DNA from 4 places in the Faecalibacillus sp. TM498 genome. Region 2 is predicted to be linked to each of the others. Evidence: predicted binding sites of a transcription regulator. Region 2 holds the regulator's gene; each other region holds the start of a gene.

What was found. Region 2 encodes HrcA, which represses chaperone genes, less so after heat shock. Its sites were predicted from a motif close to TTTTAGCACTNNNNNNNNNNNAGTGCTAAAA; they were not measured.
Region 1: the regulator HrcA is predicted to act here: its motif matches at 2,534-2,564, upstream of LJD32_RS08865 (GroES family chaperonin).
Region 3: the regulator HrcA is predicted to act here: its motif matches at 4,459-4,489, upstream of clpB (ATP-dependent chaperone ClpB).
Region 4: the regulator HrcA is predicted to act here: its motif matches at 4,163-4,193, upstream of htpG (molecular chaperone HtpG).

The regions. Positions count from the first base shown of each region.
Region 1 is NZ_JAJDKB010000025.1:6,915-13,114, forward strand. Features, by position in the region: gene LJD32_RS08855 (BglG family transcription antiterminator) at 1-1,708, opposite strand, end outside; gene LJD32_RS08860 (hypothetical protein) at 1,851-2,459, opposite strand; gene LJD32_RS08865 (GroES family chaperonin) at 2,643-2,903, shown strand; gene groL (chaperonin GroEL) at 2,918-4,531, shown strand; gene LJD32_RS08875 (acyl-[acyl-carrier-protein] thioesterase) at 4,606-5,337, opposite strand; gene LJD32_RS08880 (CapA family protein) at 5,416-6,200, shown strand, end outside.
Region 2 is NZ_JAJDKB010000026.1:7,230-13,429, forward strand. Features, by position in the region: gene dnaJ (molecular chaperone DnaJ) at 311-1,432, opposite strand; gene dnaK (molecular chaperone DnaK) at 1,494-3,311, opposite strand; gene grpE (nucleotide exchange factor GrpE) at 3,330-3,887, opposite strand; gene hrcA (heat-inducible transcriptional repressor HrcA) at 3,890-4,918, opposite strand; gene LJD32_RS09055 (AAA family ATPase) at 5,059-6,200, opposite strand, start outside.
Region 3 is NZ_JAJDKB010000029.1:6,090-12,289, reverse strand. Features, by position in the region: gene LJD32_RS09600 (FprA family A-type flavoprotein) at 1-404, opposite strand, end outside; partial or broken gene LJD32_RS09595 (LytR/AlgR family response regulator transcription factor) at 614-1,260, shown strand; gene LJD32_RS09585 (4-vinyl reductase) at 1,777-2,322, shown strand; gene LJD32_RS09580 (diguanylate cyclase domain-containing protein) at 2,309-3,595, shown strand; gene LJD32_RS09575 (DUF4143 domain-containing protein) at 3,947-4,306, shown strand; gene clpB (ATP-dependent chaperone ClpB) at 4,548-6,200, shown strand, end outside.
Region 4 is NZ_JAJDKB010000007.1:259-6,458, reverse strand. Features, by position in the region: gene LJD32_RS03455 (Na/Pi cotransporter family protein) at 1-271, shown strand, start outside; gene LJD32_RS03450 (hypothetical protein) at 326-1,330, shown strand; gene LJD32_RS03445 (hypothetical protein) at 1,359-1,625, opposite strand; gene LJD32_RS03440 (nitroreductase family protein) at 1,625-2,161, opposite strand; gene htpG (molecular chaperone HtpG) at 2,215-4,104, opposite strand; gene LJD32_RS03430 (LURP-one-related/scramblase family protein) at 4,224-4,697, opposite strand; gene LJD32_RS03425 (hypothetical protein) at 4,971-5,186, opposite strand; gene LJD32_RS03420 (nitroreductase family protein) at 5,257-5,766, opposite strand; partial or broken gene LJD32_RS03415 (hypothetical protein) at 6,147-6,200, opposite strand, start outside.

The DNA.
Region 1 (6,200 bases), on a different contig from region 2:
ATGGTTTCTTTAAAATAGCTACAGAAATCATATTTTTAAGTGCATCTGTTTCAAGTGGATGGGGTATACAAACTCCATTTGTATAAATAGTACTTACATACGATTCACGTTCAAAAATCAAATCAGTATAGCCTTTTTTACCATAACCTTTTTCCTCTAATTCTTGTCCCATCATCCGAATAATATTTTCATAACTATCTGCTTCTATAAATTTAAAAAAATCTTTAGAAAAGAATGAATAATACATAGGATTATCTTGAATCAAAGTATAAGGATCATATTCTTCACATTGTAAAATTTGTTTAATCTTAACTAAATCTCTATCATCAAGTAGTTCTTTAATATAAATAATTGGTGCCTTGATTTCTTGAGATAAAGGCATGATTGTAAAAATTAAATCAGGTTGAAATGTTTTTAATTCATCTTGTTGTAAAAATGAAAATGTTTGTACCTCTGCTTGAGGAAATAATGATTCAATTTGTATCTTGATCATATAAGCACTTCCACCACCTGATGAACAAACAATTCCAATACGATTATAAGATAACAATTTACCTTGTTTTTCCTTTTCCATATGTGATGCAAAATGCATCGCTACAAAACCAATTTCATCAAATGTCACTTCAACGTTGTATTTTTCATGTAACATGCTACAAAATTGAAGAGCGATATTAAACATCATTGGGTATGTAATATTTAGCTCATTGGCTAATGGATTTTGATATGAAATTTTATTATGTAATCTATCTATTAATAATGAAACATGTGTTAACAACATTTTCTTAAAGTCTTCATCTTCAAGAAATTTCGTATCATATTTTTCATCTATTTGTTTTATAAATTCTTCAATGTCTTCTTTTAAATAATTTGTAAAAGAAGATATTGAACCTATTTCTCTTTTTATATTTTTTTGTAAAACTTTTAAAATCTCTTCTATGCTTTTTTTACTTAATCCTATAGCATATTTCTTTTCTAATATTCCAACTAAGAATTCAACAATTCGATGAATTTCATTATTTTTATCAAAAATAAATTCCTCTTTTTGTTCATCTTGTCTGTGTGCAATATAAATAACAATTTTTAAATACTCAATCACATTTAAAAGTTCATTATAGTTGATTTTCAATCCTTCTTTATTCAACTGTCTAATTAACTTTTGTTCAATGTCATTAAATTCTTCAATAACATCATTTACTGCCGTTTGAATAAAAACATTTTGATTTAAATATTCTTCAACTAAGTACTTTTTAAAAGATGTCAATTCATAACGTAACAAAATACCATAATGTGTTTTTCTTTCTAATTCAAAATGATAACTCTTTGCTAGATTTTCAACATCATTCATATCATGCTTTATAACAGTCTTAGATACTTGAAAAGTATCTGCAATGTTATTCATAGAAATATATCCAGTTTGAATAGCAAGATAAGCTAAAATTTGTGCTGGTCTTTCTTTAACCTGAAAATAAATACCTTCATTTAAGCTTTCCATAAAATCTTTAAACAATTCTTCATTTGTTATTTCTAAGAGATATCCAGAACCTCTTTTGTTATGAAATGTAAAACCTTTTCGAGGAGAAATACGCATTAAGTATGATAAGTCATTTTGAATCGTTCTTTTTGAAACATCATACTTTTGAACAAAGTAATCTAGTGAGAGATATATATTTGAATTTATAAAATCTTTCATAATTAGATACATTCTCATTGGTATTTCCACCTTCCTCTATCTTTATTATATCAAATTAAAATTTTGTCAAAAGGAAACCTTCTACATTTAAAAATGCAATAATTTTCCTAATCTCATCAAAAAAGAAGTCTAACGCTATTAGACCTCTAGAAATTATCTTTTAATCAAAATAAGTAATTTTTAAATCTTTAAAGAAAGCTTCTGTTCCAATATCTACAAAGAAACCAATATTTCCTCTCATTGATTTATCATGAATCATTTGATCAACCACTAATAATGGTTGAAGATCATCATTTAAATAGAAAATTGCTTTTTCATCTTCAATCACCGCTTTTAAACTAATCCATTCATTTATGTCAATGTCTACTTGATTTTCATATTTTGTAATGCCGTGTTCTCTAAAATAGGCAAATGTATAAGTTGGATAAGAAAAATATTGACAACCATGTTGTTTCCTTACCGGGTCATCACATTGTCTACCATTTGTAGGTCTTACATAAAATGATTCAAATTTTGTATCATCTTCATGAATACGATATGCAATACCAATAAATCCTCTCGCAAAATCTGGTGCCTCTTTTAATAAACGACTAAGCATCTTTACTTCAATAATTCCATTATGAAATGATGAATCAACTAATTTAGCGTACGTATTTTCATCATATTCATTAATTTTTCCACTTTTAATAACTCTTAAAACCTTTTCATTATCAATAACTTCATTTGAAATATGTGTATAATTTTCTTTCCAATTTTCTTTATTAATCATTTCTTATCCTTCCTTTCATCAACATCTTAAAATATCTTTTTTATTTGGTAAAGTAGGCTCTTTTTTGTAACTATGTTTAGCACTTGATTTACAAAAGTGCTAAACAATTCATATTCAGTTAACATAAGAGTCTATAATACAAATTAGCACAAGGATATGGTGAGCGCTAAAGGAGTGAATAGTATGATTAAACCATTGCATAAATTTGTATTAATAAAAAAAGAAGAAAAAGAAAATAAGACAGCAAGTGGAATTGTTTTATCAACAGAAAAGAAAGAAGTTCCTTCGATTGCAAATGTCATTGCTGTTGGTGATGAATGTACTTCATCATTAAAAGAAAATGATCGTGTTATTTACAAAGAATATTCAGGTACGAAAGTAACTGTTGAGGATCAAGATTATATTGTTATTGATGAAAAAGATATTATTGCTAAGTTTGAATAAGGGGGCAGATATTTATGAGTAAAGAAGTAAGATTTTCAAATGATGCACGTCAATCAATGTTAAAAGGTGTTAATGTTTTAGCGGATGCGGTAAGTGTCACATTAGGTCCTAAAGGACGTAATGTGGTCTTAGATAAAGGTTATGGTTCTCCATTAATTACAAATGATGGTGTAAGTATCGCTAAGGAAATAGAACTTGAAGATAAATTTGAAAATATGGGTGCTAAACTTGTATATGAAGTAGCCAATAAAACTAATGATGTAGCAGGTGATGGTACAACCACAGCAACTATTCTTGCTCGAAATATGATCGTGAATGGATTGAAAGCTGTAGATAAAGGAGCTAATCCTGTTTTAATGCGTGAAGGTATTGAAAAAGCAGGTAAAGAAGTTGCTGATGTTGTTTTGAAAAATTCACATAAAGTAGAAACAAGTCAAGATATTGCTTCAGTAGCGACTATTTCAGCTGGTAATGAAGAAATTGGGCAATTGATTGCTTCAGCAATGGATAAAGTTGGTAAAAATGGAATTATCAACGTTGATGAATCTAATAGTTTTGACAACGTCTTAGAAATCAATGAAGGTATGCAATATGATAAAGGATATGTTTCTCCTTATATGGTCACAGATCATGATAAAATGACTGTTGAAATGGAAAATCCTTATATCTTTATTACAAATCATAAAATCAATAATTTACAAGAAATTCTTCCAATTCTTGAACAAATCGTTCAAAGTAATAAACCATTATTATTAATTGCTGATGACTTTGAAAACGAAGTTATTTCAACCCTTGTTTTAAATAAACTAAGAGGAACATTCAATGTTGTCGCAACAAAAGCTCCTGGATTTGGAGATAACCAAAAAGAATTATTACAAGATATTGCTGCTTTAACTGGTAGCACCTTTATTAATAAAGATATTTCTATGGAATTAAAAGATGTTACTCTTGATCAATTAGGAACAATTAAAAAAGTAATCGTTACAAAAGATCATACAACAATGATTGCTGGTAATAATCCATCAGATAGTTTAAAACAACGTATTGAAAGTATTGAAAATCAATTAGCGAAAACAACTTCTTCTTATGATCAAAAACAATTAAAAGAACGTTTGGGTAAATTATCAAATGGTGTGGCAACAATTAAAGTTGGCGCAACAACTGAAAGTGAATTAAAAGAAAAGAAATTACGTATTGAAGATGCTTTAAATGCCACTAAAGCCGCTGTTGAAGAAGGTATTGTTATTGGTGGTGGTGCTGCTTTAGTAGAAGCATATAAAGAAGTTAAACCTCAATTAAAATCTGATAATGTAGATGTTCAAAAAGGTATTCATATTGTCATGGAAGCCCTATTTGCTCCAATTCAACAAATTGCTGAAAATGCTGGATATAATGCAGAAGATATTGTTGAAAGCCAAAAAACTGCGCAAAAGAATTATGGTTTTGATGCTAAAAATGGACAATGGGTCGATATGTTTGAAAAAGGAATCATTGATCCAACTAAAGTCACTCGTAGTGCTTTATTAAATGCTTGCAGTATTGCTTCATTATTCATTACAACCGAAGCAGGTATTGCCGATGCAAAAGATACTTCTAAAAACGAAGTTCCAACTCCTGCAATGTATTAATAGATAAGAAAAGTGATTCTTGTTTTAAATGAGAATCACTTTTTTCTTAGTATATTATGATATAACTTTATCCATTATTCTTTCTTTCCTTTAAATCTTCCTGATATAACAAAATGTATTTGTTCTGCAATCTTAAATTCTATTTTAAAATGATCATCTTCTTGCCCATAATATAAATCCACAATACTCTCTGGAGCAATTTCCTTTTGATAGTGCATTGTCATTTCTCCAATAAAATATTTTTCTAATACGTTTTGAGGAAGAAGATCCATGACCCATTCAAGATATCTTGCATTATTCATATGCTTATTTAAATCAATATCACTATACATGACTTCTCTTGTTTGAACTTTTTGAGTCTCTATATCTAAAAGCGGCTCGTATTTTTCTACAAAACTCGAATATTCTTCACATTCAGGAATTGTAATTCCTACTTTTTGTGGTCTGACAATTCTTCTTTTTTCAATATCTATTAATGTCCAAATAGAATAAATGCCTCCTACAACTTCATCATTGATTTTTAAATCATAGGTTCTAAAATATTGAATTTTTCTTTCCCCTTTAGCACGGGTAGAAACTATCAGTTCCTCTCCTACTAATAGTGGTCTTTTTAATTTAACTGTTTGCTTAACTAATACCCAACCATATTTTCCATTAAAACTTTCCTTCCACAAACCTATTTCCATCGCATTTTTAGTTGCAAGATTAGAAAGCTTTGATAATAAATCCGCATATTTATATTCACCATAATAATCGGCGTTTTGGTATTCTATTTCATATCGTTCACATGTTTCACTGTTTTTCATTTTTTTTCTCCAAAATGTTTATTTTTTATTAAATTAATAATAATATATTTATAATCAAAAGGAAAGGCTGGAAAATATATGAAAAAAATAAATAAGAAAAAAATATTCTTTGTTTCAATCACTTTCTTAATAACACTATGTTTACTTTTTTATTTTATATTTTCTTATTATTCTACTCCTATCCAACCTAGAACAATACATAAAAAAAATAAAAAAAACACATCCTACCCTACTGTTTCCTTTGTTGCAGTAGGAGACAATATTATCCATGAAAATGTTTATCAGTATGCCTTAAAACAGGGAAATGATACAACTTATAATTTTAAACCTTGTTATCAAAATATAAAAAAATATATTTCTGATCGTGATTTAGCTTATATTAATCAAGAAACTTTGATTGCTGGTGATTCTTATGGAATTAAAGGTTATCCTAATTTTAATTCTCCTGAATCTTTAATTGATGATCTACAAGATACAGGATTTAATATGGTTTCTAGTGCTACAAATCATTCCATGGATCTAGGAAAAAATGCTTTGATATCATCTGCACATATTTGGAAACAACATTCCGATATTCTCTTTTCTGGGCTATATGAAAATCAAGAAGACCGGCAAACAATAAGAGTCATTGAAAAAAACGGAATTCGTTTTAGTCTTTTAGCTTATACTTTTGGTGTTAATGAAACAACCAACTATAAATCTATTCAAAAACAATTAAAAACGTATCCTTATATATTAGGACAATTAAATAAGGAACAAATTAAAGAAGATGTAAACAACGCTAAAGCTCAAAGTGATGTAGTCATTGTAGCTGTTCATTGGGGTAAAGAAGGACATAGTGAATTATCTGATTTACAACAAGA
Region 2 (6,200 bases):
AAAAAGTGGTTAGGTTTAAATAAAATGACCGTATTTTTTTATAAAAACCTAACATCACATTCACTTCTATAAGAATCATATCATGATATAAATATATATTCAATAATATTTAACATATTATCCCGCTTTTTGTGATTTTTTTAACAATTAATAAAAAACATAACAAACTACTACAATTACAAAAAATTTTTTATCCATTAATAAACGCTTAAAAACTGTATTCATCCCAAAAATCCAGTTATCAATACAACTATAAAAGCCAAAAAAGTGAGATGAAACTGAACTCACCCCACTATATTTACTCGCTATTCTATCTTTTAAATCCTTTCTTAAATGATTCAAAGATAGATTCTTTTTTACTTAATTTTTGTAATTGTTCATACAATGATTTTTCTTTACTAGAAAGTTTTGTAGGAATTTTAACTTCAACCTTAACCATTTGATCTCCGTATCCATTTCCTCTTAAATCTTTAACACCTTTACCTTTTAATCTTAAAGTTGTTCCAGATTGTGTTCCTGCAGGAATTTTAACTTTCACGTCACCTTGTACTGTTGGTACATCTACTTCACATCCTAAAGTTGCATCAACTGAACTAATAGGAATTGTAACATAAATATTACGTCCTTCACGAATAAAGTGTGTATTGTTTCTTACACGGATTTCTACAAATAAGTCACCATTAGATCCACCATTAGATCCTCTTCCACCTTTACCAGCAACACGTAATTGTTGACCATCATTTATACCAGCAGGAATATCTAATTGAACAGTTACTGTTTTTGTAATATATCCTTTACCATGACAGTCAGGACATTTAACTTTAATTTCTTTACCAGTACCATTACAATGTGGACATGTTGTTTGTGTTACAAATGTACCAAATGGAGATTGTTGTTGTTTAGAAACAGTTCCTGTACCATTACAATGCGAACATGTTTGTACATCGTTTGGTGTTTTTGCACCACTACCATGACAATGAGGACATTCTGCATCATAAGTTACTTTAATATCTTTTTTAACACCATTAATTGCATCCATGAAATCAATTTCTAGACGCATTAAATGATCATCACCACGACGTGGTCCATTTTGTCTTTGACGACGACTTCCCCCGCCACCAAAGAATGATCCAAAAATATCTCCTAAATCGACATCTTCAAAACCAAATCCACCAAAGCCACCGGCTCCAGCACCACCTGCACCTTGTTCAAAGGCTGCATGTCCATAACGATCATAAGCCGCTCTTTTATTATCATCAGATAAAACTTCGTAAGCTTCTTGAACTTCTTTAAATTTTTCTTCTGCATCAGGTTCTTTACAGATATCGGGATGATATTGTTTTGCTTTTTTACGGTATGCACGTTTTATTTCATCAGCGTTTGCTGTTTTTGAAATCCCTAAGACTTCATAAAAATCTCTTTTACTTGCCATAAAATCATCCTTTCTATAATACTTTTAAAAAACCAAGGAAGAACCTTGGTTTTTTAAGTAATTAGTTCTTTTCTTCGAAATCAGCATCAACAACATTATCATCATTGTTATTTGATGTTGTTTGTCCAGCACCACCATTAGGGTTTGCTTGTTGTTGTTGATAAGCATATGATGCCATTTGTTGAGCCATTTGTTCTAATTCTGACATTTTAGCTTCAAGAGTAGCCATATCATTGTTATCTAAAGCAGTTTTTAATTCAGTTTTTAATTGTTCTGCTTGTTGTTTTTGATTAGCATCAATCTTATCACCTTGTTCAGCTAAAGCTTTATCAATTTCATTGATCATTTGTTCAGCTTTATTTCTTGTTTCGATATCTTTACGTTTCTTTTCATCTTCAGCTTTATTAGCTTCAGCTTCTTTTACCATACGATCGATTTCTTCATCAGATAATCCTGTAGAGTTTTGAATAACGATTGATTGTTCTTTTTGAGTTTTTAAATCTTTAGCTTTAACATTTACGATACCGTTAACGTCAATTGAGAAAGTAACTTCGATTTGAGGTACTCCTCTTGGAGCTGGTTCGATACCATCTAGTTTGAATAAACCTAATTGTTTATTATCTCTAGCCATTGATCTTTCACCTTGTAATACGTTGATATCAACAGCTGGTTGATTATCAGCAGCAGTAGAGAATACTTGTGATTTAGTAGTTGGAATTGTAGTATTTCTTTCAATCAATACTGTCATAACTCCACCCATTGTTTCGATACCTAATGAAAGTGGTGTAACATCTAATAATAAGACATCTTTAACGTCACCAGCGATAACTCCACCTTGGATAGCAGCACCCATAGATACAACTTCATCTGGGTTTACTGATTTGTTAGGTTCTTTTCCAAGTAAACGTTTAACAGATTCTTGAACAGCAGGAATACGAGTAGATCCACCAACTAATAATACTTGATCGATTTCACTTGGTTGCATTCCAGCATCACTTAATGCTTGTCTAACTGGTCCTTCAGTAGCTACAACTAAGTCTCTTGTAATTTCATCAAATTTAGCTCTTGTTAATGATAATTCTAAGTGTAATGGTCCAGCAGCACCAGCTGAGATGAATGGTAATGAAATTTGAGTTTGCATTACACCAGATAAGTCTTTTTTAGCTTTTTCTGCAGCTTCTTTAATACGTTGCATTGCCATTTTATCGTTAGATAAATCAATTCCGTTTTCTTTTTTGAATTCATCTACGATGTAGTCCATGATTTTCTTATCGAAATCATCCCCACCTAATTTATTGTTACCAGCAGTAGCTAATACTTCAAATGTACCATCAGCTAAGTCTAAGATAGATACGTCGAAAGTACCACCACCTAAGTCATAAACTAATACTTTTTGTTCTTGGTCTAATTTATCAAGACCGAATGCTAATGCTGCAGCAGTTGGTTCGTTGATGATACGTTCAACATCTAAACCAGCGATTTTACCAGCATCTTTTGTTGCTTGTCTTTGAGCATCATTGAAATATGCAGGTACAGTGATAACTGCTTTTGTTACTGTTTCACCTAAATAAGCTTCAGCAGTTGCTTTTAAGTTTTGTAAGATCATTGCTGAAATTTCTTGTGGTGTATAAGATTTACCATTTACGTTTTCTTTATGATCAGTACCCATATAACGTTTAACTGACATTACTGTATCAGGGTTTGTTACTGCTTGTCTTTTTGCAGCTTCCCCAACAATAATTTCACCATTTTTGAAAGATACAACTGAAGGAGTTGTACGATTTCCTTCTGGGTTTGCAATTACTTTTACTTCATTGTTTTCTAACACACTTACACATGAGTTTGTAGTTCCTAAGTCAATACCAATAATTTTTGCCATAATATAAATCCTCCTATTTTATTCACTTACTTTTACTAAAGATGCACGAATAACGCGATCTTTTAACATATAACCTTTTTGTAACTCTTCAACAACCATACCAGGTTTAAAGTTTTCATCACTTACAGTCATTACTGCTTGATGGAAGTTAGGATCAAATTCTTTACCTTCAGCTTCAATCACTTTAACCCCTTGGTTTTCTAATAATGTCATGATTTGTTTATAAATCATTTCATATCCTTTTAAGAAGTTTGCCACTTCTTCACTTGGATTTTCAATTGCTAATGATCTTTCAAAGTTATCAACGATTGGTAACATTTGTTCAATAAAACCTTGCATCATGAACTTTAAGTTATTTGCATGTTCATTTTGCATACGTCTTTTAATGTTTTCCATATCCGCAAACACTTTATAATAATCATTTTTCCATTTATCAACTTCACCTTGAAGAATTTTAATTTGATCTTCTTGATCAACTTTTTCTTCTTCAACAACTTCAGCCTCAGCTTCTTTGTTTTCTTCAACTTCTTCAGTTACTTCTTTTTCAACTTTAGTTTCCTCAGCCAATTTGTTCACCTCTATTTCTCATCTTGTTTATCTTCTAAACAAGCCTTTTCAATATTTTCAGATATATACTCTACTAATGCCACTACTTTTTCATAAGGCATTCTTGTTGGACCAATTACCGAAATAGAACCTTTTGATGTTTCCCCTGTTTTAAATGAAGCAGAGATTACTGAAACATCATTCATTTTTCCTAGAGGTGTTTCATTTCCAATATTGATTTGAATACCATCCTCACTCGATAATGGTAGAGTTTTCCACACTTTTGAATTTTCAAAAGCACTTACAAGTCTTCTTAATTTATCCACATCATTAAATTCTGGTTGATAGAGAATATTTTCTTTTCCAGAAAAATAAACACTATTTGAAGCAAATTTAACGAACGCTTCCAAAAACGCATTAAATAATTCTTCATGTTGCTTCACTTGCGTTGTAAGAATTGGTCGAACATCTCGTTCTAAACGAAATGCCACTTCACTGATAGGTGTTCCTATCAATAATTCATTCATCACATTAACACAACTTAATAAATCTTCCATTTCTACATCACTTGAAAATTGGAAAACTTTATTTTCAACATGACCTTGACTTGTAATGATAATTGCTGTTACACGTCCATCATCCAAAGGAACAACAGAGATGCGTTGCAACATATCATCTGAAGCATTTCCTAATGCAACACTTGTAAGATGAGTTAATTCACTCAACATGTTACAACTTTCATGCACCATCTCATTTAAATTTCGACGATGCTTATTAATAATTGTAGCAACTTGATTTTTTGTTCCTTCATCCAAATCAACTTTTCCTAAATTATGAACATAGAAACGATAGCCTTCTTTAGAAGGTACTCTTCCAGAAGAAATATGTGTTTTTTCTAGATAACCATAATTTTCTAGAAAATTCATTTCATTACGAATCGTTGCACTTGAATAAGGAAGTTGATATTTTACCATCAATGCCTTGGATCCAACCGGTTCAGCATTTTCAATAAACTCTTCAACTATACATTTAAATATCAGCATTTGTCTTGCTGTTAACATCAAGTTCACCACCTTTAGCACTCCTATTTCTCTTGTGCTAAATACATTATACATTTTATTTTAGCACTGTCAATAACTTGGTGCTAAAAAATCAAAAAAAATCGTAAAATAAAGAACCTCTGTCTACTTAACAGAGGCCCTTAACTTTCAACCCATTTAATACTTACATCTTTACCATGATGGGCAAGTCCAATATAAATGACTTTTCCTTTTAATCCATAATCATATTTATTATCCTTGATTTGTTGAATAGCTTTATTAGATAATTCATCTAATGCTTTTTCAAGATCTTTTTTATCTTCTTTTAGATATTTGAATTCTAAGACGAATGATGTTTTCTTTTCATCTTTGGCTTTTAAGATGAGATCATCTCTTCCTTTTCCTACTTCTCTATTAGAAATGATCTCATAATCTTTATTTAAACATAAACACATTCCTAGCATCATCATATGATAACTGTTTTCTTTCTGTAAATCATGATAACTTGGTACCATTAAGATTTCTTGATAGCTTTCTAAAAAAGTTTCCTGATCTTCTTTGGCTAGACTTTCAGTTACTGTATCTAATGTTCCACTGCTTAATCCTAATTGATATTCTGTCAGTTTTATAAATTCCTGTTTGACTTCTTTATTTGGTATTTCGATACAATATTTACCTTTTAAAAGATCTATTTCTTTAGTAACCGTTAAATATCCTGCATTGACAAACAAGCCCCATAAAGTTGAATTATCCGCTTCTTCAAAGAAACTTGTCTGCATTGAAACATAGGTATCTAACTTACCATCTTTAATGAGTTTATCATATTGATTTTTAAATGTATAGTTTGCTTGTTTCAAAGCTGTCTTGATCATACTGTTGGCACTAGTATTGACCCAATAAGATGTCAATTCTTTTGTATCAACATAATTTAATAATGACCATGGATTATAGATATCTCGATTGCCTATATGATAGCCATCATACATCTCTTTGACTTTATTATTTAATTCTAATCCATAGTATTCTAGTAATTCTTTTGTTTCATCACTGTCAAAGCCAAAATAAGCAGCATAACGTTGATCCGTTACATCACAAACAACAAGATTATTTAAATCACTGAAGATATTTTCTTTAGCTACTCTTTGAATACCTGTAATAAAGGCATACTTTAAACTGTTCGATGTTTTAAGAGAATTATGAAGCAAACCTGATAATCCTCCTCTTACTTCTTCATAGAACCCTTTTGTATGTGCTTCTATAAAAGGTGTATCATATTCATCAATAAAGACCATGACTTCCTTAT
Region 3 (6,200 bases), on a different contig from region 2:
CCTAAATCTAATTCTTCTCCTTCTTTAACCACAATACATCTTTCATCTAATCCTTCAATATTAAAAAATTGAGGAAGCATCGCTTTTGCTTTGGCACTTAAAACAAGTTTTGCTTCTTTATACTTTTCTGTAAATAATTGAATATTTGCGGAATGATCAGGTTCTAAATGAGAAACAATCAAATAATCAGGAACATGTTCCTTTAATTCCTTATCTAAATTATCAAACCATTCTTTTGTCTTTCTTGCATCAACTGTATCCATAACTGCAATCTTTTCATCTAAAATAAGATAAGAGTTATAACTAACCCCATTAGGTACAATATATTGACTTTCAAAAAGATCGAGTGTTGTATCATCAACCCCAATATATTTAATCGAATCACTAATTATAATATTATTCATAAAAATCCTCCTTTTAGTCATTATAACACTAATTTCTTAATGAAATATTGTTTTCGTGATATGAAAATAATATTTTATAAAAATTTCTTACCAAAAATAAAGGAGAGATATATTATTATCGATGAAATCAGAGTATTAAGGAGTATGTTATGAGAAAAATAGCTATTTGTGATGATAGTAAATTGGATCGATAGCTTTTAAAAGTTGTTATACAAACATATTTTGAAAATAATGAAGAAGAATTTAAAATCTTTGAATATGAATTAGGAGATAATTTATTAGATGATATTGAAGTAGAACTCTTATTTTTAGATATCATTATGAATGGAACAAATGGAATGAAGATAGCTAGAAAATTAAGAGATATTCAATTTACACCAATCATCTTTCTTACAGCTCATGCAGACTATGCGGTAGAAAGTTATGAAGTATATGCAGCGGGATATTTGTTAAAACCTTATGATACAAATAAATTAACATTGCTTTTAGATGAAGTATTACAAAGAAGTGTTCAAAAAAGAATTGCTGTTAAAGTAAAAAAACAACATCGATATCTTGAAATTAATGATATTATGTATGCTGAAAGTGATAAACATGTATTAAATATTCATTTAAAAGATAGTAGAGTGATTCAAACAACAGAAAAGTTGAGTGAATTAAAAAAACGATTAATTCAAAAAGATTAATTCGTTGTCACCAAAGTTATCTTGTTAATATGGAATATATAAAAGATGCAAAAACAGATTTTATTCTTAGTAATGATATAAGAATACCAATTAGAGTAAGAGGACGAAAAGAAATTATTGAAAAATATCATAAGTATTATAGTTCAGAAAGAATGAATGATCATTTATAAGGTACAATTGTTAGTTAATAAAACAAATGTGCTTTTTTTATTACTTTTTGTGCAAAAATAGAAGATTTTTAAAAACAAATGATACAATGTTTTAAATTAGAAACATTTATTGAAAAGGGGAAAAAATGAAGAAAACACTTTATGTTTTTATTTGAAAAGAATGTATATGCTTTAGAAACAAGTAAAATCTTTTCAGATGAAATAAATAGGATCATTGTAATGGGTCTATTATAGTGTAATATCATTATTATGGTCATTAAAGAAACAAGACGTAGAAAATGACAAAACTCATTTTCTTTTTATTTCTTTTTTTATAGAGAGAATATTTCTTTTTTTGACATGCAATTCCTTGAAAAAAAAGATATTTTTATATCCTTATAATAACGCTTACAATTGAAATTGTATTTTAAAATTATGATGATATAATAAGCTACGAACTTAAACAAATTTCAAAGAGAAAAAAGAACTTCAGGAATAATGAAGATAAATATTTATATGAATGTTAGGAGGGAAAATATGAAAAATATCTTTGAAGTATCTCTTGAAAGCCATTATCAATTTGAATGGGATAAATTAGGAAATATCAAAAAAGGAAGAGAACATTTAGGTGAGGAAATGCCGGTTCTTGTCTATAGATTATTAGAATACAGTATGAATGATGTCTTGTTTAAAAATTTTGGTATTGAAAAAACAGATGAAATTTTTAGACAAGCTGGTTATCTTGCAGGATGTGAATTTGCGAAAAATGCATTGCCTCTTGATGCTGATGAAAGTACATTTGTAAGTACGCTTGCTCAAACTTTAGAAACTTTAAAAGTAGGTATTTTAAGAATGGAAGAAGCGGACTTTGAAAAAGGTGAATTTGTAATTACAGTTCATGAAGATCTTGATTGTAGTGGATTGCCACCAACAGGTGAAGTTGTATGTAAATATGATGAAGGTTTTTTTGCGGGAATTTTAGAAGCATATACCAAGAAGCCTTTTAAAGTAAGAGAAGTTGATTGCTGGTCTAGTGGAAGTAGAGTATGTCGTTTTAAAGGAACAGTAGATGATGATCGATAAGGATCAAGAACTTTTCTTAGATTACATTAAACAACTTTTATATAACACAGATGAAGCAACACTTTGTCGTGATGAACTTTCAGATGATGTAACACAGCTTGCAGATGGAATTGAATATTTAGGTGAAGTGATCAAAGATGAAAAGATTGTTTTATCTAAAATGGCCCAAGGAGAAGTAGATGAAGAATTTTCTATATCTCACAATTATTTAGCGGCTCCTGTTAAAAGCATTCAAAGTAATTTAAAGCATTTATCATGGGTTGCTCAAAGAGTTGCGGCAGGTGATTATAAACAACATGTTTCAAGCTTAGGAAGCTTTTCTGATTCATTTAATGAAATGATTGATCAATTAAGCCATTATCGAGAAAAGATGGAACATATCAGTAATACAGATGTCTTAACGGGAACTGCGAATCGACGTGCTTTTAATCAAATGATTAAAAAGCTTTGGGATAAAGATATTCCTTGTGCCATTGTATTTATTGATATTGATGGTTTGAAGTATGTAAATGATAATTATGGTCATTCTGGAGGAAATCGCTATATTAAAGAAGTATGTCAAATCTTGAAAATGAATTTAAAAGAAGATGAATTTATTTTTAGAATTGGTGGGGATGAACTACTTATTTTATCTAAAAAAGAAGATGCACATATATGTGAAGAACGTCTACTAGAAATACGCTTACAATTTAGAGAAGAAATGAAAAAGAAAGTACCGTATCCATGTGATTTTAGTTTTGGTTGTGTGGATATTGATAAAAAAGAAAACAAAACAATTAGTGAATATTTAAGTCTTGCTGATAAAAAAATGTATCATTTTAAAATGCAACATTATATTGATCAAAGACGACCTAAATACAGTAATCATATTGATAAAAGTGGTTTAGATAGTCGTATTTTTGATGCTTTTTCTCAAACATCAATCAACCGCTATGCTTATATATGTAATATGGAAACAAATGTTTCAAGATGGTCCGTACAAGCTGTCAAAGACTTTGATTTACCTTATGAATATATGTATGATGCAGGTAAAATATGGGAAGAACATATTCATCCAGATGATTGTAAAGAATATGAAGAAGATATTGAAGCAGTTTTCTCTGGAAAGAAAGAATGTCATGATTTAACATATCGTGCACGTTTAAAAAATGGTAAATATATAAAATGTCGTTGTGAAGGATATGTCTTAAGAGGAAGAACGGCTAAAGAACCCAATCTTTTTGCAGGAATACTTACACGAGTCGATGAAGCAGTGAATTATGAAGAAAGATAGTTTTAAGTGTGATCAAGGTGATCTCACTTTTTTATTTATCAAAAAAGAAAAGACTAAGAACACCTAAAATAAAACATCCAGAGCAATCACATTGATAATTTGTTCGATTCAATTTGATTTTGATTTAAAAGTAAACAAAATCATACCAATAACAGTTGTTTCAAAGAATAAACAAATTGGAAATGTCATGATTTGAGGTAAAAGGCATGCAAAGTGAATACTTTTTCTACCGGTATTAAACCAACAAAAAGGAGAAAGAACACATAACTGTTTATTTAAAAAATGAATGTTTCGTCTCTTTAAAGCAACAAGTATTTTCCAAAGTACTTTCCCACAACCAATATGCAAAGAATGATCTCTATAAAAAGAACAAATTATGAAAATGTGAAGCAATTAAAAGTATGGTTATACAAAAGAAAAGAATATTTGCAGATACTTGAAAAGTACTATATTGTAGATATTGGAATGCGCTATATGTTACTAGGAACACAAAAAATAGATGCTGGACATATTTTAGAAAATGTTGTGTATTTAGAATTATTAAGAAGAGGAAATAAAGTATTTGTAGGGAAAGTTGATCATTTTGAAGTGGATTTTGTTGCGCAAAATTCTAAAGGTATCGAATACTATCAAGTTGCATTAACTGTATGTGATGAAAAAACACTTCAAAGAGAGTTAAGACATCTTCAAGCTATTCAAGAATTACCCTAAAGTTATTCTTACAATGGATGATGATCCTGAAGTGCAATATGAAGGAATACGACGTATTAATGCACGAAATTGGTTATTAGGGCTAATTGAATAGTTTTATTAGTGTTAAATAATATAGAATAGGGGATCCTTTAAAGAGGATTTTTTTAATTTTTTAGCACTTATGTGTTGACAGTGCTAAAAATATGAATATAATAAAATTAGCACTAGGGATAAAGGAGTGCTAAAGGAGAGTGATAACATGGATATCGAAAAATTTACAGCCAAGATGCAAGAGGCAATTCAAAAAGCAAGTCAATTAGCATTAAGTTATAAGCATCAAGTAATTGACATTGAACATGTATTGTATGTTTTATTGAATGATAGTAGTGGTATTTTTCCAAGGGTGTTATCTAAGCTAAATAAAGATAAAAATCATTTCATTCAAGTATTAGAACAAAGGCTTCAACAAAAAACGACACTTGAAAATATTGATGTCAATAGCATGAGAATAAGCTATAGCTTAAATGATTTACTTGCGAAAGCAAATAGTCAAATGACATCGTTTAAAGATGAATATATGTCTGTAGAACATATCATTATGGCTTTATTTGAAATAAATGAAAATTGGGTCAAAGATTTATTGAACCAAGAAGGTATGAATAAAAAGGATACAAAAAAGGTAATTTTAGAAATGCGGGGTGATCATATGGTAGACAATCCAAATCCAGAAAATACTTATGAAGTATTAGAAAAATATGGACGTGACTTAACAAAAGATGTGGAAAATGGAAAATTAGATCCAGTTATTGGACGTGATGATGAAATTCGTCGTGTGATTCAAATCTTGTCACGTAAAACAAAAAATAATCCAATTTTAATTGGTGAACCAGGTGTTGGTAAAACAGCCATCGTTGAAGGATTGGCATGGCGTATTTATAAAAATGATGTACCAATTTCTTTACAAAATAAAACTTTATATGAACTTGATTTAGGTTCACTTGTAGCTGGTGCTAAATACCGTGGTGAATTTGAAGAAAGATTGAAAGCAGTTTTAGGTGAAATTAAAAAAGCAAATGGAAATATCATCTTATTTATTGATGAAATCCATCAATTAGTTGGTGCTGGTAAAACAGATGGTGCGATGGATGCTGCTAACTTATTAAAACCAATGTTGGCTCGTGGTGAACTTCATTGTATTGGAGCAACGACTTTAGATGAATATAGACAATATATTGAAAAAGATGCGGCTCTTGAAAGACGTTTCCAAAAGGTACAAGTTGATGAACCAACAATTGATGATAGTATTGCTATCTTACGTGGTTTAAAAGATTCTTTTGAAAGACATCATGGGGTTAAAATCAATGATAGTGCTATTATTGGGGCTGTTAATTTATCACAAAGATATATTACGGATCGTTTCTTACCAGATAAAGCCATCGATTTAATCGATGAAGCGTGCGCTTCAATTCGTATGGAAATTGATTCTTTACCAGAAGAATTAGATGGTATTACACGTGAAAAGAATCGATTAGAAATGGAAAGAATTTCGATTGAAAAAGAAGATAGTAATGAAGATAATGTAAAACGTTTAAATGATATTAAAGAACGTATTGCTTCTTTAACTGAACAAGAAACAGCATTAAAAGCAAAATGGAAAGAAGAAAAGTCTTCATTAGATCATATTAAAGAATTAAAGAATCAAAAAAATAAACTTGTAGCTTTACAAGATAAATATATGCAAGAAGGTAATTTACAAGAAGCTTCTAAACTTCAATATGGTGATATTCCAAAAATCACCAAAGAAATTGCTGATCTTGAAGCAAAAGAATCGGATGATGCTTTACTTCAAGAAAAAGTAACTGTTGATAATGTCTCAGAAGTTATTTCAAGATGGACAGGTATTCCAATGAAT
Region 4 (6,200 bases), on a different contig from region 2:
GGCTTTTGATAAACATGATTTAGATGATATTATTTATGTTGATGATCATGAAAGTAATTTAGATTATTATAATAAAAAAGCAAAACAAAGACATATTCAACGTGTTACTAATAAAACTGAAAAATCAGTTATTGTCAATTCTACATACGTTGATATCTTATCCAACTTAGAGCGTATTGGTGATCATTGCCAAAACATAGCTGAATCTTATATGTTAGAAGAAGAAAACTTCAAACCTGATTATGAAGTTGATTCTGCATTTAATCAATAGTCATGGATTTCCATGACTATTTTTGTTATGATGTAACAGTCAAAGGAGTCACATATGTATAAATTATTAGATTATGATATAACTGAATATAAACAATTAGAAAACACCTTGAATGAGTTATCTAAAGAAGGTTACAATCCTACTTCTTTAGGTAAAATCAGCCGTTTTGAAAAAAATGAGAAACACTACTACTTCCATGTAGATTTACTAATCAAAAAACCGGCAACCCCTAAAAGAAAAGCATTACATGATTTTATTAATGAATATGAAAAACAAATGTTTGATTATTATGGTAAAATAGGAAAATTTATTATTTTTACAACAGATAATAAACGTGCTTTACCTAAAGAAAGACAAAAAGCAATTGATGAATACTTAAGTACTCGTAAAATCTCTGCAACCACTTATTTTGTTTTATGGATTTTCTTTTCTTTTTTTGTCGCACAGCTTGTTTTACAAAAAAATCAGATTCAAGAATTTCTTACAAATGGAAGTATTTTAATTCATTACTTACCTCTTCTTCTATTTGCGACAATTCTTATTCGTTGCCTTTATAAAATTGTTTTAGCCTGTCAAAAAAGCTTTGGAAAGATTATTAAACATATCTTCTACGCTATGACTATAGTTACTTGTGTAGTGGCTATACTTGGATGTATTTTAGATGTTACTGATAGAAAAGATATTCCTTTAAATCAAAATATTTTAACATTGCAAACATTTGATAAAGAAACAAATTTAAAAAAATATCCAAACTACAAATATACTAAAAGTTTTATTGTTGAATCTACTTCTTATTTTGAAGAAAACAACCAAGGTGATCTCATGTATAGTAAAGATTATTGTTTTAAATCAACTGACAAAACAAACACTTTCTTTAAACGTTATTTAAAAACGTATGATGATGTTCCTGTTATTAAAATCGATAAAAACACTTATCTCTTTAAACTTGATACATCGTATGATACTTTACTGTATAAAAAAGAAAATCATTTCTATTTTGTTTCTGCAAACTTTAGTTTAAAAAATGATTATCAAAATATTATTGAGTTTTATAAATAAACAAAAAATCCACCCCAAAGTGGATTTTTTATTTACCTGTAATAATAAGATAGATAAGAAGTAAAGCAATAATAATCATTGTTGAAACAAGGACACGTCTTTCAAATTCGCTATAATCATCATGACAAAGATAGTGTGCTAAATAGTTAAGAACTAACGCTATAAGCAAAAAGATTCTTCCAACCATAAAATAAGACGTATTCATCACCACCGGTTCAATAAGCAATAAAACATCAACCAAATTGATTTTATATTTATGATGTGGTTTGCAAATTTTATACAGTAATTTCTTCATTAATAAAACGTACTCACTTCTTCTATTGTTTTTCTTTTTGGCATACTTGGTTCAATATTTGGATAACCCACACCTATGACAGAAACAATCGTTTCTTGTACAGGTATTTCTAAAAGTTCACGAATCGCTCTTTCATCTCTGATTCCCATAACAAGTGTTCCTAAACCAAGTTCAGTTGCTTTAAGAATTAAGTTTTGATTAGCTAGTCCACAATCATAAACACCCCAACCATTTTGTAATTCGTTGTCAGGACTTCCGTTTCTTTGAAAACCTGCACGATCTTTAACAAATGTTGTCACAATTAAAACAGGTGCATCAGCTATATTTTTTTGATTAAATTCAGGTAAACATTTTTTCTTAAATTGTTCCAACATTTCTTTTGATTGAATAACATGATATCGTGGGGTTTGACTATTTTTCCAACTTTCTGAATAGATAGCTGCTTGAATCATTTCTTCAATTTTTTCTTTTTCTACAGGTTGTTGTTTATATTTACGAATACTTCTTCTTTGTTGTAAAACATTTTGTAACTCCATAATTTTCACTCTCCTGCTTTTATTATAAAAGAAAAGACTATCGAATGATAGCCTTACTTATTTAATTCAATCATAAGCTCACAAATCTTATTTGAAAAAGCCACTGGATCTTCAATAGATAATCCTTCAATCAATAATGCTTGATCGAATAACAATGAAGCATAATCATTGATCTTATCTGCATTATTTTGATAAACATTTTGAATTGCCTTGAAAATATCATGATTTGGATTGATTTCAAGAATTCTACCTGCTTTAACATCTTGACCATCAGGCATTGCATTTAATACTTTTTCCATTTCAAAAGATACACCTTGATCAGATACTAAACATACTGGATGAGATTTTAATCTATTTGATACTTTAACATCCACTACTTTATCTTTTAAAGCTTCTTTTAATGATTCTAATAATGATTTATTATCTTCATTGATTTTTTCTAATTCTTTCTTTTCTTCTTCACTATCTAAGTTTAAATCACCTTGAGCAACGTTTTTGAAAGCTTTAGAATCATAATCTCTCATCATTTGAATCATGAATTCATCAACATTATCCATCATGTATAAAACATCAAAGTCACGATCTCTAACAGCTTCTACTTGTGGTAAATGAGAAATCTTTTCTTTTGTTTCACCACTTGCAAAGTAGATTTCTGTTTGTCCTTCTTTCATGTTTTCAACATATTCTTTTAAAGTAATCATTTTTTCTTCTTTACCGGAGTAGAATAAAAGTAAATCTTGTAATTTATCTTTTAACATTCCATAGCTTTGATAAATACCAAATTTTAATTGTAAACCAAAGTTTTTAAAGAATTTTTCATATGTTTCACGATCTTTTTTCAACATATTTGTAAGTTCACTTTGGATTTTCTTTTCAATACGATCAGCGATGACTTTTAATTGACGGTCATGTTGTAACATTTCTCTTGAAATATTTAATGATAAATCTTGTGAATCAACTAACCCTTTAACAAATCTAAAGTGTTCTGGAATTAAATCACTTGCTTTATCCATGATAAAGACACCTCGACTATAAAGTTGTAATCCTTTTTCATAATCATTTGAATAGAAATTCATTGGTGGTTGACTTGGAATAAACAATAATGCATCATAAGAAACATTTCCTTCTACAGATGTATGAATGACTTTCATTGGATCAGAGAAATCATTGAATTTATCTTTATAGAATTCATTATATTCTTCATCTTTAATATCTTTTTTATTTCTTTTCCATAAAGGAACCATTGAATTTAATGTTTTATTTTCAACAACATCTTCATATTCATCACTATCTTCTTTTTTCTTAGATGTTGTCACATCCATTTTAATTGGATAATGTACATAATCTGAATATTTTTTAACTAAAGATTCGATATGATATTGATCTAAATAATCATCATAATTTTCTTCTTCTGTATTATCTTTTAAATAAAGTTTAATTGTTGTTCCTGTTGGTAAGTTATCTGTTTCAAAGATTTCATAACCATCACTTGCTTCAGATACCCATGTATATCCTTGATCACTACCATAAGCTCTTGAAGAAACTTCTACTTTTTTAGCAACCATAAATGCTGAATAGAAACCAACTCCAAATTGCCCGATGATATCAATGTCATCACTTTCAGTTTCATTTTTAAATTTGAAAGAACCACTATTAGCAATCGTACCTAAATGTTCTTCTAGTTCTTCTTTATTCATTCCAATACCATGATCAGTAACAGTCAATGTTCTATTTTCTTTATCAAAAGCTAAATCAATTGTAAGATCACTTTTATTGATTTCAGAAATATTTTCTGTTAATGATTTATAATAAAGTTTATCTGTTGCATCACTTGCATTAGAAATCAATTCTCTTAAAAAGATTTCCTTATGTGTATATATAGAATTAATCATTAAGTCTAATAATCTTTTCGATTCTGCTTTAAATTGTTTTTTTTCTGCCATAATATATCCTCCTTTAGCACTCCTGTTATTTAAATGCTAAAGATAGTATATTACTTTGTTTTAGCATAGTCAAGCACAGAGTGCTAATTTTTTAAGAAAATAAAATGATTGACTTACAATCATTTATTTCGACTACATTTTTGAGCATCTATCGCAAGAACAATCATCAAAACATAAAAGGCATCTTCGTCATGTTCTATTGTTAAAGAATATGTATCACTCATATGAAAGATTTCTTTATTAATTAAACCAATAATATTTCCTGAATAATCCACGATCTGATAATCCCATTCCCAAAAATTTCCTTCTATTTGCCAATCTTTATAATCTAAAATAAATTTAGGTTTAAAGAAAGTAAACTCTTTGGTAATTTTACCAATATATTCATCATTTTCATATAAAGCAAAACGTGGTAAAAACGTTAATATTTCTTCTTTGATCGTACCAATATGTTCACCATACTTATTATAAATAAAAAGTTTATGTCCAAAACTGAGTTGTCCTTTCACTGTATAGACAGTTTCCCCCTTTTCATCATATATATCATAACTGTCTAGCCATGAAAAAATACGCTGTTTAAATAATAGTTTCATAAGATTCCCTCCAATTATTTTAATAATGTCTATTTCTTCTTGCTTTTTCAATATCTATTACGGTTGTTAAAATGACGAAATCTAAAATATCTCCCTTTAAATCAACTGAAATATCATATGTATCTAAAATATTTTATGATCTTTTTTCAATTCTTCCAATAAGATAATCATTTTCATCTTTTACTTCATAATTATATTCAACATATTCTCCACCAACATTCCATTTTCGATAATCCACTAAAAAATAAGGAATAAAATAAGAAAACTCTTTTTCTACAGCACCAATATATTCCTCATTTTTATAAATAAAAAAATAGCTGATTTAGGATCTTCTTCAATCTTAGCAACAATATTTTCATGAGCATCATATATATAAAGTTGATACATAATTGCCATTTTTCTTTTTATAATATATAACCATTCATTATTTTGATTTGTTACATAAAAGCGAAAAATAAAAGATGGTTGTTGTTTAAATAACAGCTTCATCTAGCTCACCTCTTACCCTAATTGTAACAAAAAAATAACAAAACAAGCAAAGATTATTTTGTTATAAAAATTATAAGTATTTAACTGTTTCAGCCAATTCTTTTTTTAAATGATGATTAGGAAGTGGTTCTTTTTGATTTCCATATCCTAAATCCAACATCATAACAACTTCTTCATTTTCAGGTAAATCTAAAGCTTTTTTCATTTCTTGAGGATTAAAAAAATTGATCCAACAACTATCAATTCCTGCATTATAAGCAGCCAACATTAAATGTGTGGCTACAATGGTAGCATCTTCAATTCCTGAATTTCTTTCATTACCTGGATAATCAAAAACATTGTTTTTATCATAAGCTACAACTAAAACAGTAGGTGCATGATAACGACAAGGTGTACATGCATCTATTTTATCTAAATATTCTTTTGATTGAACAACATAGATTTTTTGTTCTTGCAAGTTTTTAGCCGTTGGAGCAACTCTTCCTGCTTTCAATATTTCCATTAGTTTTTCTTTTTCTATTTGTTGTGTAGAAAAATCTTTACATGAATATCTGTTTTGAATAACATCTTTAAATTCCATAATATATCTCCTATCTTTTTTATGATTTTTTTATTTTCTAATAAATATATTAAATATTTGAGCATAATGTTGTAAAAAAAATTCTCAAATACTTGATGTTTTCTATAGAAAAAAGGTTATTAAATAACTTTAAGAATTTTTTTGCTTTCAAACTCTCTTCTTTATCTTCTTAATCATGTTCTTACTTTTTATTGATTTAATTTCTATATAAAAAGCCGTGGAGCTTCAAATTTTACGTAATTGGAACGAAGTCATCCACGACATATATAATAGTATATATTTCAACTTAACAAAAGAAAAAACTGTTGATTTTTATTTTTTCAACAGTCAAAGCAAGCCATTTTATTTGACTTGCTTTTTCTTGCTTAAATATTAACTTATTAATTAATAATTCTTAAAACATCCTCTTCATTTGTAATATTAAATATATTACG